3 regions of the Mesorhizobium sp. M1409 genome follow, and region 1 is predicted to be linked to each of the others. Evidence: predicted binding sites of a transcription regulator. Region 1 holds the regulator's gene; each other region holds the start of a gene.

Region 1 (4,156 bases):
TTGCCGCTTGGGCGACCTTTACACCATCGTAGGTCCAGACAAGCTCATCCTTCGTCCAGAGCAGGCCATAGGTGTGGAAACCGTCGGTGTCCGCAACGTTCACCGTGGACGAAACCTTCGTGTGCGCTCCCGTCTCATTGGTATGCGCCGTCATGTAGAGCGTGTTCAGGTCCTGGCCGCGCGTTTCGACAACGTCCAGCTCCGGCGGCCACGATCCGTCTTCCGGAAGCAGCCAGAAGGCCGGCCATGCTCCGGCTGTTTCGGGCAGGTCCGCCCGCATTTCGAAATAGCCATAGGCTTGCGCGAAGGTGTCGTGCGTCGTCAGGATCCCCGAGGTGTATTCGTAATTGTTGATCAGAGGCTTGATGTCCTCCGGCGCCTGCGCCGCGGTGATGGTGAGGACGCCGTTTTCAACGCTGAACGGGTGGACGGAACTCGTCGGGCCATAATTGGCGTCGACATACCATTGCAACTCGCCATTGCTGCTCAATGTGCTGCCGTTCGGCGCTCCCCACCAGAAATTGGAATTCCAGGTGCCGTCCTGTCCGTTCCGAAGGCTCAGCGTGTTAAATTCGTCGGAGAAGGACAGCGTCATTCCGGACTTGTCTATCGGCAGCTCGAACTGGGTGGGCTGCAACTTGTCGATGGTCGTATTCTTGAACACCAGGATCTCGTCGGATCCGAGGTTCAGCATCACGTTTGATTCCACCTGAACCATCTGTGAACGGACGGCATCGAACGAAGTGAAGTCATAGCCGTTAAGGCGGACCGTATCAGTCGCACCGAAATCGAAGATAAGATCACTTCCATTTCCTTTAGAGATGGCGAAAGTGTCGGCGCCGTCTCCGCCGATCAGGACATCGTCGCCCTTGCCGCCATCCAGCGTCTGATGACCCGACCCGCCCTTGATGATGTTGTCCAACGCATTTCCGAACGCATATCGATTGGCGCCGGTAACGACGAGGTTCTCGAAATTGTCGGGGAGCTTGTAGCTCATCCATGTGTCGATCGTGTCGATTCCTGCCCCAGGATCCTCGACCACCTTATTGTTGGTGGAATAGAGGTGATAGTAGTCGTCGCCGGCGCCACCGTAGATCGTGACCTTGACGCCGGTGTCTCCCCAGAAGGAGTCGTTGCCGGAGGTGCCATGCAGTTCCGGTCCAGACCCAGTGGCCGAGAACCAATGAGTGGAAGCGCCGGTGTAGGGAAGAGGGATGCCTTTGGCGTTTACGACGGTGCTCATCAGAAATCCTTCCTCATGGTATCCGACCTGGTGAAATCATTCGATACGAGTCCCAGCGACTGCTTCCCAAGCAACGTTGCAACGGATGAAATAGTTCCAGGGAATCGTCATCCGATCCGAGATAATATTGACCATTCGGCGCACATACACTGAATAAAGAGAAGGAATCCGTCCTCCGTCAAAAATATAATTTTAATAAAATTCTATATTTATGTGAAAGTCGCGTGCTTTGACGGATATAGATAAATGCATTAGTTCAATCCTCGCTAGAAGGAGCACGATTTGGAGGGCAGAGTTTTACGGGCAAAATGGCGATTATGACCGACTAATCGCGAACCGTTCTTCCCGCGGCCAGCCGGACACAACAGCAGTTTGAGAGATCGCAGAGCAATCGAGTTGTGAAGTGACCGACCAGTTAGCCACGCACAATCAATTCCAGCATGGCTCACTCCGCTGCGGACGTTTCGCTGCGACCGGGCAACGACCGCGAAGGGTCGGTTAAAGATTTCAATCCCGCCTGCTTGAATGTCCGCCATCGCTTTTTGGATGCCAGAAGCCGCCTGTCGCCTTGGCCCAAATGCGGTCATTCGAAAACTGATGGGATGACCGCTCCTGGGCGCCACATGCTCGTTCTCCACCGATGAGACGAATGCAACATTCCACCCTTCGCGGCCGTTGGCGACCGCCTGCTGACCGAGCTTGAACCTGGGTTCCGATTTATCGGGATGGGATGGGAATTAATCTTCCCTGATCGCGTAGCCTGCACCTCGAATGGTGCGGATGACGTCGGGCATGCGGCCGTTGTTGACCGCCTTGCGCAGCCGGCCGACATGCACGTCCACCGTGCGTTCGTCGATGTAGATCGTCTCACCCCAGACATTGTCGAGCAGCTGGCTGCGCGAGAACACGCGGCCGGGATGGCGCATCATGAATTCGAGCAGGCGGAATTCGGTCGGCCCGAGCCGGATCTCGCTCTTCTTGCGATAGACCCGATGCGATTCTCGATCGAGCACGATGTCGCCGACCTTCAGCACGCTGGACAGCACTTCCGGCTTGGCACGGCGCAGCAGCGCCTTGACCCTGGCCATGAACTCCGGCGTCGAGAAAGGCTTGACCAGATAGTCGTCGGCGCCGGTCGAGAGGCCGCGCACGCGGTCGCTCTCCTCGCCGCGCGCGGTCAGCATGATGATCGGCAGCCGCTCGGTCTCGGGGCGCATTCGCAGGCGTCGGCAGAGTTCGATGCCGGAAACCGCCGGCACCATCCAGTCGAGCACCAGAAGGTCAGGCACGTTCTCCTGCAGCCGGATCTCGGCCTCGTCGCCGCGCGTCACCACCTCGACCTGATAGCCCTCGGACTCCAGATTATAACGGAGCAGCACGCCTAGCGGCTCCTCGTCCTCCACCACCATGATGCGTGGCGCGATCATCGGCTGGTCACCCCTGTCGTCATGCCGCCGGCGCGGACATTGTCGTCTCGTCCTGCTTCGGACGATTGGCCGGCAGCTGCGTGCCGGTCAAAACATAATAGGCATTTTCCGCGATGTTGGTGACGTGGTCGCCGATGCGCTCGAGATTCTTGGCGCAGAACAAAAGATGCGTGCACGCGGTGATGTTGCGCGGGTCTTCCATCATATAGGTGAGAAGTTCGCGGAACACGGAGGTGTATTTGACGTCGATGCGTTCGTCGTCGGCACGCAGTTTCGCCAGCGCGGCGGCGTCACGCGCCGCATATTCCTCGATGACGCCCTGCACCTGGATCAGCACCAGTTGTGCCATTCCATCGATCGAGTGCGAAAGGTCGCGCGGCGTAACGCTGAGGCCGACAGTGCCGACGCGCTTGGCGATGTTCTTGGCAAGGTCGCCGATGCGTTCGAGATCGCCGGCCATGCGGATCGAACCGACGACATGGCGCAGATCGTCGGCCATCGGCTGCCGCTTGGCGATCAGCGTGATGGCGCGGTCGTCGAGCTCCCGCTGGCGCGCGTCCATGATCGCGTCGTCGGAGACGACGCGCTGTGCCAAGGCGTTGTCGGAATTCAACAGCGCCTTGGTCGCACCGCCGACCATCGAGCTGGCGAGATCGCCCATGTCGCTGATGAGCTTGCTGATCTGACCGAGATCCTCGTCGAAAGAAGCGACTGTGTGTTCGCTCATGATCCTGTTCCTCGTATGCCTGAGCTCAGCCGAAGCGGCCGGTGATGTAGTCCTGCGTGCGCTTCTCGCGGGGCGACGTGAAGATCTTCTCGGTGCGGTCGAACTCGACCAGCTCGCCCAGATACATGAAGGCCGTCTGCTTCGACACGCGCGCCGCCTGCTGCATGTTGTGGGTGACGATGACGATCGTGTAGTCGGCTTGCAACTCGTCGATCAGCTCCTCGATCTTGGCGGTCGACAGCGGATCGAGCGCCGAGGCGGGCTCGTCGAGCAGGATGACTTCCGGCTTCACCGCCACGGTACGGGCGATGCAGAGCCGCTGCTGCTGGCCGCCTGAGAGGCTGAGGCCGCTGGCGTCGAGCTTGTCCTTGACCTCGGTCCAGAGTGCCGCGCGCTTCAGCGCCTGCTCGACGCGGCCGTCCATCTCGGATTTGCTCAGCTTCTCGTAGAGCCTGATGCCGAAAGCGATGTTTTCATAGATCGACATCGGAAATGGCGTCGGCTTCTGGAACACCATGCCGATCTTGGTGCGCAGCAGGTTGAGGTCCTGCGAGCGGTCAAGAACGTTCTGGCCGTCGAGCAGCACCTGACCGTCGGCCGTCTGCCTGGGATAAAGCTCATAGATGCGGTTGAAGACGCGCAGCAGCGTCGACTTCCCGCAGCCCGAAGGCCCGATGAAGGCGGTGACGCTGCGCTCCGGCAAGGACAGCGTGATGTCCTTCAGCGCCTTCGATTGGCCGTAGTAGAAGTTGAGGTTCT
Region 2 (4,156 bases), on a different contig from region 1:
GTGAAGAAGTCGGCGAGCTTGGCGGTCATGTCGTCGCCGAGCGCGGTGCGCACGACCAGCGGGCCGTTCGGGATCAGGCCCGAGCGCCAGACTTCGACGAAGTCGTTGGGGTCGACGGCGCCCTTGGCGACTTCCTTGTGGAAGGTGCCGGAGGTGTAGCCGTCCTTGAAGTCGCCGATGCCGGAGGAATCATCCACCGCCACGTCGACCTTGCCGTCGCGCACGGCTAGCACGTTGTTCTCGTGACCGCCGTTGAACTGGGTCGAGGCGAAGAAGGTTTCGTTCGAAGCGCCGGTGTCCTTCGGGATCTGGGTCAGCGGGATCAGATAGCCGGAGGTCGAATCCGGATCGGCGTAGCCGAGCTTCTTGCCCTTGGCCGACTTGATGTCGGTGATGCCGGAGGATTTCAGCGCCAGGCCGATCGAATAGTAGCCGGTGGCGCCGTCGGTCTGCTGGGTGGTGAGGATCGGGGTGACCGCCTTCGGATCCTTGAGAACTACGCTGGCGTAGCCGGAAGCGCCGAGTTCGGCGAAGTCGAGCGTGCCGCCGAGCAGGCCCTGGATGACGCCGTCATAGTCGGCGGCGGGGAACAGCGAGACCTTTTCGAAGCCGAATTCGGTCTTCAAATGGTCGGCGAGGCACTGGTAGTTGCGCAGCCGGTCGGTTTCGTTTTCGCCGCCGAGAATGCCGACGCGAAATTCCTTCATATCGGCCGCGTGGGCCATGCTGGTCGCCATGGCGAGCACCGAAACGGCGCCAAAAACCATCTTCCTGAACATCTGATATCTCTCCTGTAGGTTCCGGCCCCGCGCCGGCAGCGTTCTTGAGTTTGACTCTGCCCTTGACGTGGGCTGGCGATCCCGACCGCTCTCTTGTTTGTCCATGATCTCCGGACAAAACGGGTTCCCGTTTGTCCGAGAAAACCGGATTCCACTTTTCGGGATCATGGACTCAATATCCCGGAAATGCGGGTTCGAGCGGTCCGGCGGATGCGGCGATCTTTCGGCTGAAGGCAACGCTGGTCGAGGTGATGGCCTCTGAGATTTCCTGGCCATTGCTGTCGGCGCCATAGACGAGGCGCACGGCCTCGCGGTTGAGCTCTTCCGGTGGGCCGTCGAAGACGACCTTGCCGGCGGCCATGCCGATGATGCGGTTGCAGTAGGTGCGGGCGGTATCCAGCGTATGCAGATTGGTGACGACGGTGATGCCTTCGCGCAAATTGATGTCCTGCAGCGAATCCATCACCACCTTGGCGTTGAGAGGATCGAGCGAGGCGATCGGCTCGTCGGCGAGGATAACCCTGGGCTGCTGCATCATGGCCCGGGCGATGGCGACGCGCTGCTGCTGCCCGCCCGACAAGGTGCCGGCGGGCTGCAGCGCGGTGCGGGCGATGTCGAGCCGCTCGAGTGCCGCGACCGCCTCGGCGCATTCGGCGCGGGAGAACATGCCGAACAGGTTGGTGATGGTCGAACGGTGGTTCAGCTTGCCGAGCAGCACATTGGTCAGCACGTCGAGGCGTGGTACCAGGTTGAACTGCTGGAAGATCATGGCGCAGTCGCGCTGCCAGCGCCGCAGCGGCGAGCCGCGCAACTGGGAGACCTCGGCGCCGTCAAAAAAAATCGACCCCTGGCTGGGATCGATGAGACGGTTGATCATGCGAAGAAGGGTTGATTTGCCGGCGCCCGAACGGCCGATAATGCCAACCATCTGACCCTGCGGGATCGCGATGTTGATGTCGTTGACGGCAGTGTTCTTGCCAAATCGTCGGGTGACACCGCGGATTTCGAGCGTGGCAGAAATTGCTGGCATGGGCAGGTTCCAGTCCGGATCATATTGATCGTCAGGCTCTCGCCTAACGCAGCCACATGAACCTGCCGTGTCGCGGTGATGTCAGTTTTGTTACGCTCCACAGGTGTGGAGTTACGGTCGGCCCAGGACCAGCAGTCCCTCGAGGCGCTTCATGTCCCTGAAGTTGCAGAAGGCCGGAGCCTTGCTTTCGATCACGGGAGCCTGCTGCTCGAAGAGCTTGAGAGAGTCATCGAACAGGTCCTCCCATGCGGCTGCCATGACGATGATGTGAAGAACTATCCTTCGTATTTTTCCAAAAACGCCTCGGCGGACAATTCCCGAAAATCCTCTAGGCAGGCACGTAGCCTGGCATGGTCCCAGTCCCACCAGGCAAGCGCCTGGTAGCGTTCGGCCGTGCGGCGGTCGAAGCGCTCTCGGATCGGCTTGGCCGGCACGCCTGCGACGATGGTGTAGGGGGCGACATCCTTCGAGACGACGGCGCCGGCGCCGACCGCGGCGCCATCGCCGACGGTGACGCCGGGCAAGATGGTCGAGCCATGGCCGAGCCAGGTGTCATGGCCGATGGTGACGCGCCTGGAGCGGCGCTGGGCGAAGAACTCGCTCTCGTGCTCGGCGTCGTCCTAATAATCCGAGGCGCGATATGTGAAATGGTGTAGCGTCGGCCGCCAGGTCGGGTGGTTGGTGGCGTTGATGCGTACGCTTGCCGCGATGTTGGAAAACTTGCCGATCGTGGCGCACCAGACGGCGCAGTCCTGCATCATGTAGGAATAGTCGCCGAGTTCGCTCTCAGAAACCCGGCTGCGGTCGGCGATCTCGGTCCAGCGGCCGAGGGTCGAGTTCTGCACGTCCGCCGTCGGGTGGACCAGCGGCGCTTCCGAGAGCTTCTTGGTCATGCGGCGATTTTTCCGGGAGCGAAAGCGGTGACGTCGATGATGCGGTCGGCAACCGCCTCGCGCACGTCGTGGTCATGGAAGATGCCGAGCAGGGCGACACCCGCCGCCTTCTTGGCGGCGATGAGTTCGATCACCACGTCGCGGTTCCTGGCATCGAGCGAAGCGGTCGGTTCGTCGAGCAGCAGGATCGGGTGCTCGGTGATGAAGCCGCGTGCGATGTTGACGCGCTGCTGCTCGCCGCCGGAGAAGGTCGCAGGCGGCAATGCCCAGAGTTTCTCCGGCAGGTTGAGCTGCGCCAGCAAAGCGCGTGCCTTGCCGCGGGCAATCTCGCGGTCCTCGCCACGCTCGACCAGCGGTTCGGCGACGACATCGAGCGCCGAGACCCGCGGCACGGTGCGCAGGAACTGACTGACATAGCCGATCGTTTGCCGGCGTATGGCAAGCACGGTGCGCGGGCTGGCGGTGGCAAGGTCGATCAGCCCGTCATCATGGCTGACGATGATCTGGCCTTCGTCAACGGCATAGTTGCCGTAGAGCATCTTCAGGATCGAGCTCTTGCCGGCGCCGGACGGGCCGCCGAGCACGGTGCATTCGCCGGCCCTGATCGAGAACGAGACACCGGCGACGACGGGCAGTTTGATGCCGTCGCGCAGATGCATGGTGAAGCTCTTGGCGACGTCTGAGACAACAAGCGGCGTTGGCATGATTTACACCTGCAAGATCGAGGAAACGAGCAACTGGGTGTAGGGCGCGCGCGGATCGTCGAGCACGCGGTCGGTGAGACCGCTTTCGACGACGCGGCCGTCCTTCATCACCATCATGCGCTGCGACAAGAGCCGTGCCACGGCGAGGTCGTGGGTGACGACGATGGCCGCCAGACCAAGATCGGTGACCAGACCGCGCAACAAATCGAGCAGGCGTGCCTGCACCGAGACGTCGAGGCCGCCTGTCGGCTCATCCATGAACACCAGCCGTGGCCCGGTAACGAGGTTGCGGGCGATCTGCAGGCGCTGGCGCATGCCACCGGAAAAGGCGCGCGGCTCGTCGTCGATGCGGTCCTCGTCGATCTCGACGCGCGACAGCCAGTCGACGGCGGTGGCCCGGATCTTGCCGTAGTGGCGGTCGCCGACAGCCATCAGCCGCTCGCCGACATTGGCGCCCGCCGACACCGTCATGCGCAGGCCGTCGGCGGGGTTCTGGTGGACGAAACCCCAGTCGGTGCGCATCAGGAAGCGGCGCTCGGCCTCGCTCATGCGGTAGAGCTCGCGGAACTGGCCACCACGCATGCGATAGCTGGCGGTGCCGGAGCTCGGCAGCAGCCGTGTCGACAGGCAGTTGAGCAATGTCGTCTTGCCGGAGCCGGACTCGCCGACGACAGCCAGGACTTCGCCCGGCCACAGATCGAAGGAGACGTTGTCGCAGCCGACACGCGAGCCGTAGAATTTGGAGAGCGC
Region 3 (4,156 bases), on a different contig from region 1:
GCGGTGCGTCTCGACAATTTGCCCCCCACGCCGACCATGTACTATTACGACCTCAGGGAGTTCGCCCGCTATTTTGACCCGGCGTTGCTCGTCGACGTCGAATTCGGCGACGTCATCGAGGTGCCGAAGGTGCCGACGCTCGTCAAGGATCGGCCGATCCGCGCCGACAACGGCAATGCGGTCATCATGAAATTCAACAAGTTCCGACACTTCCACATGCCGGCCGACGCAATTGCCTTCGCCGACAAGCGCCCGGTGGTGGTCTGGCGCGGCGACCTCAACAATCCGAAACGGACGAGGTTCCTGGACGCCGTGCGCGATCTGCCGTTCTGCGACGCCGGGTCACACAAGTCGTACGCGCCGGCTGAGTACAGCAAGCCTTTTCTCAGCATCAGCCAACAGCTGCGTTACCGCTACATCGTCTCGCTCGAAGGCAACGACGTTGCGACCAACCTCAAATGGATCCTGAATTCGAATTCACTCTGCCTGATGCCGTCGCCGACATACGAGACATGGTTCGCGGAAAAGCAACTTGAGGCTGGTGTCCACTATGTGCCGCTCGAAGCGGATTTCTCCAACCTTGCGGAACGCGTGGCATATTTCGAGCGGCATCCGGCCGAGGCGGAACGCATTATCGCCGCGGCCAACGCCTATTGCCGCCAATTCTCCAACGAGCAGGCCGAACAGGCGATTTCCCTGCTCGTCCTCTACAAATACTTTGTCCTCAGCGGCCAGATCGACCCTGATCCCGAGGTCTGGCGATTTATCCAGGGTTAATGCATGTCGCCCAAAAGTGGTCCCGGTTTTGGGAGAACGACATGCATGAAAACGAAGATCTAAAGCGCGGTGCCTCAAACGCGACGCGCTTCAGGACGTCGCGTGCCTCGGGGCCCGCTCGTCAGATGCCGCTGCGGTCAAGAACCAGATCGGCGGGGCCGAAGCGGTCCTTTGCCGTCAGCTGCTGGTGCCAGTAGGGATAGAGCAAAGGCGGCCGGCTGACCGCGTCGAGGCGACCGCGTTCCTCGCCGGTGAGCACCAGGCTTGCCGCCGCGATGTTGTCCCTGAACTGCGTTTCGGTCCTGCCGCCGATCACCAGCGAGGAGACCGCAGGTCGGCCGAGCAGCCAGGCCAATGCCACCTGCGCCGCCGAAACGCCGCGTTGCGTGCCGATCTCGACAAGCACGTCGACGATCCGCCACAGCCGGTCCTCGTCGCGGATCGGCGGTTCGGACCAGCCGGCAAGCTGGCGGGCGGTGGGGCTGTCGCGGCGGTATTTGCCGGACAGCAATCCGCCGGCAAGCGGGCTCCAGACCAGAACGCCCAGCCCCTGGTCGACGGAAATCGGCAGCAATTCATATTCCGCCTCGCGCGCTTCCAGCGTGTAGTGGATCTGCTGGGTGACGAAGCGTGGCTGGTGATGGCTGTCGCTGATGCCGAGCGCCTTCATCACCTGCCAGCCGGAATAGTTGGAACAGCCGACATAGCGGATCTTGCCCTGGGCAACCAGCGTGTCGAGCGCGGCGATGGTTTCCTCCAGCGGTGTCACGCCATCCCATTCGTGCAGGAAGTAGATGTCGATGACGTCGGTCTTGAGCCGCTTCAGGCTCTTCTCGCATTCGCGGATCAGGTGATGACGCGACAGGCCTTCATCGTTCGGACCGTTGCCGATCCGCATCCGCGCCTTGGAGGCGATCAGCACGTCGCCCTTGCGCTTGCCGCCGAGCGCTTCGCCGATGATCTCTTCCGAAATGCCGTTCGAATAGACATTGGCGGTGTCGATGACGTTGATGCCGGCATCGATGCAGAGATCGATCATCCGGCGCGCCTCGTCGAGATCGGTCTTGCCGACAGCCGAAAACGCGCCGGCGCCGCCGAAAGTCATCGTGCCCATGGTCAGCGTCGAAACCTTCAGGCCGGAACGGCCGAGAGTGCGGTATTCCATGTCAGTCCTCGCTATTGCATTGGGGAAGGGGCGTTGGGGAAGGCCGCCCCGAATGTGGCCGCTATTTGTAGGACAATTTGAGCGGTTTGTCGCCATGCCACGACAACGGATCGATCATGCCTCACGGGATTTGCAGCGGCGACTTCATGTTCCAGGCTGCAATAAAACCGTCATTGCCGGCCTATATTGAAGTCGGCTCAGGTGTTGGCGCTCCGAGACGCAAGCCAGGGGTTTGGGGCGCGCCGGACGTGGATCGACAGGGCTTGCAGGTGGAGCAGCTGATATGATCGAGCTAAAACAGAATTCTCCTGCCAAGGACTGGCTTGAGGCCGAGCTCGCCGACACGCTCGACGAGGACTATGAGCTCGAAATGTCGGAGCCGGCGCTGTCGATGGAGATCGCCAAGATCTACAAGAACGCGCATCCGCCTTCGATCGATCGCATGCAGTATTTTCGCGACCTGATCACCTTACAGTCCGAACTGATCAAGCTGCAGTCCTGGGTCGCCTACCACAAGAAGAAGCTGGTGGTGATCTTCGAGGGGCGCGATTCGGCCGGCAAGGGCGGCGTCATCAAGCGCATCACCCAGCGGCTCAATCCGCGCATCTGCCGTGTCGTGGCACTGCCGGCGCCGACCGAACGCGAGAAGTCGCAATGGTATTTCCAACGCTATGTCCCGCATCTGCCGGCCGGTGGCGAAATCGTGCTGTTCGACCGCTCCTGGTACAACCGCTCGGGCGTCGAACGGGTGATGGGCTTTGCCCAGCCCGATCAGGTCGAAGAATTCTTCCGCGACGTGCCGGAGTTCGAGCGCATGCTGGTTCGCTCGGGCATCACCGTGGTCAAATACTGGTTCTCGATCACCGACGAGGAACAGCAGATGCGCTTCCTGATGCGCATCCACGATCCGATGAAGCAGTGGAAACTGTCGCCGATGGACCTGCAGTCGCGCATCCGCTGGGAACAGTACACCAAGGCCAAGGAAGAGACCTTCATCCGCACGAACATCCCGGAAGCCCCTTGGTTCATCGTCGAAGGCAACGACAAGAAGCGGGCGCGACTGAACTGCATCGATCACCTGCTCAAGCAGATGCCGTATGAAGAGGTGCCGCACGAGGAGATCACGCTGCCGGAGCGCGTCTTCAACCCCGAATACGAGCGCCAGACCCTGCCGCGCGAGCTCTACGTTCCGGAGAAGTACTGAAGGTTCTCCCTTCTCCCCGTCACTATACGGGGAGAAGGTGCCGGCAGGCGGATGAGGGGCAGCGCTGACTTAGACAGTTGAACTCGGTGAAATCGCTGCATGGGCGAAACTTATTCTGCCCCCATATTGCCATCGGTGGCATTCTCGGCAACACAATATTCAACATTCAACCGATTGCGCCGCCCCTTGCCCTGCCGGGCATTTCTCCCCGTATAGTAACGGGGAGAAATGGGCCTGCACCGAAGGTTTCGCCACCTTGATAACCTCGGGGCTCAAGCACGCTTGATGACGACGTGCGTGGCGAGCGGCGTCGCAACCTGCTCGCTGCAGACATAGCCGAGCTTGACCATGTCGAGGCCGGCAAAAAGGTTCTCGCCCGCGCCGAGCAGCACCGGCGCGATCGCCAGATGCATCTCGTCGATCAGCTTCTCCTGGAGATATTGCTGGATGGTGGCGACGCCGCCGCCCACCCGCACGTCCTTGCCGTCCGCCGCTGCTTTTGCCTGTTCAAGCGCCGAATGGATGCCGTCGGTGATGAAATAAAAGGTCGTGCCGCCCTCCATGACGATCGGTTCGCGCTTGTGGTGGGTCAGCACGAAAACCGGCACGTGATAGGGCGGGTTGTCGCCCCACCAGCCTTTCCAGCTATCGTCAGGCCATTCGCCGCGGATCGGCCCGAACATGTTGCGGCCGAGGATCCAGGCGCCGACATTCTCGAAGCTGCGCGCCGCGAAGTTCTCGTCAGTCCCGTCCGCGCCGCCTTCCTCGCCAAACATCTTGCGGAAGGTGCGGGTGCTAAAGGCCCATTTGTGCAGGGATTCCCCGCCGACACCGAGCGGATTTTGCAGGTCCTGATCAGGACCTGCGCCGTAGCCGTCGAGCGACAGGCTGAAAGCGTTGACACGTAGTTTGGACATGCGAGCCTCCTCGATAACCAGTTGTATTTTGCAAGCAGTTGTTTCGTAGCAGACTGATTGCGAATTGCAAGCGGTATTTTTAGGGCGACGATC

What was found. The regulator PhoB, encoded in region 1, activates phosphate uptake and scavenging genes when phosphate is short. The targets are predictions, from matches to a motif close to TGTCATNNANCTGTCAT.
Region 2: a site for PhoB is predicted at 1,888-1,904, ahead of phnC (phosphonate ABC transporter ATP-binding protein). Genes of this name have one in related genera too.
Region 3: a site for PhoB is predicted at 2,100-2,116, ahead of ppk2 (polyphosphate kinase 2). Genes of this name have one in related genera too.

What each region holds. Positions count from the first base shown of each region.
Region 1 is NZ_JAMYKV010000042.1:32,543-36,698, forward strand. Features, by position in the region: gene eglC (endo-1,3-1,4-beta-glycanase EglC) at 1-1,243, opposite strand, end outside; gene phoB (phosphate regulon transcriptional regulator PhoB) at 1,981-2,670, opposite strand; gene phoU (phosphate signaling complex protein PhoU) at 2,690-3,397, opposite strand; gene pstB (phosphate ABC transporter ATP-binding protein PstB) at 3,423-4,156, opposite strand, start outside.
Region 2 is NZ_JAMYKV010000021.1:93,095-97,250, reverse strand. Features, by position in the region: gene phnD (phosphonate ABC transporter substrate-binding protein) at 1-779, opposite strand, end outside; gene phnC (phosphonate ABC transporter ATP-binding protein) at 952-1,809, opposite strand; partial or broken gene NKG99_RS18035 (DapH/DapD/GlmU-related protein) at 2,085-2,702, opposite strand; gene phnL (phosphonate C-P lyase system protein PhnL) at 2,699-3,406, opposite strand; gene phnK (phosphonate C-P lyase system protein PhnK) at 3,410-4,156, opposite strand, start outside.
Region 3 is NZ_JAMYKV010000058.1:21,499-25,654, forward strand. Features, by position in the region: gene NKG99_RS30310 (glycosyl transferase family 90) at 1-777, shown strand, start outside; gene NKG99_RS30315 (aldo/keto reductase) at 899-1,942, opposite strand; gene ppk2 (polyphosphate kinase 2) at 2,226-3,146, shown strand; gene NKG99_RS30325 (dihydrofolate reductase family protein) at 3,419-4,063, opposite strand.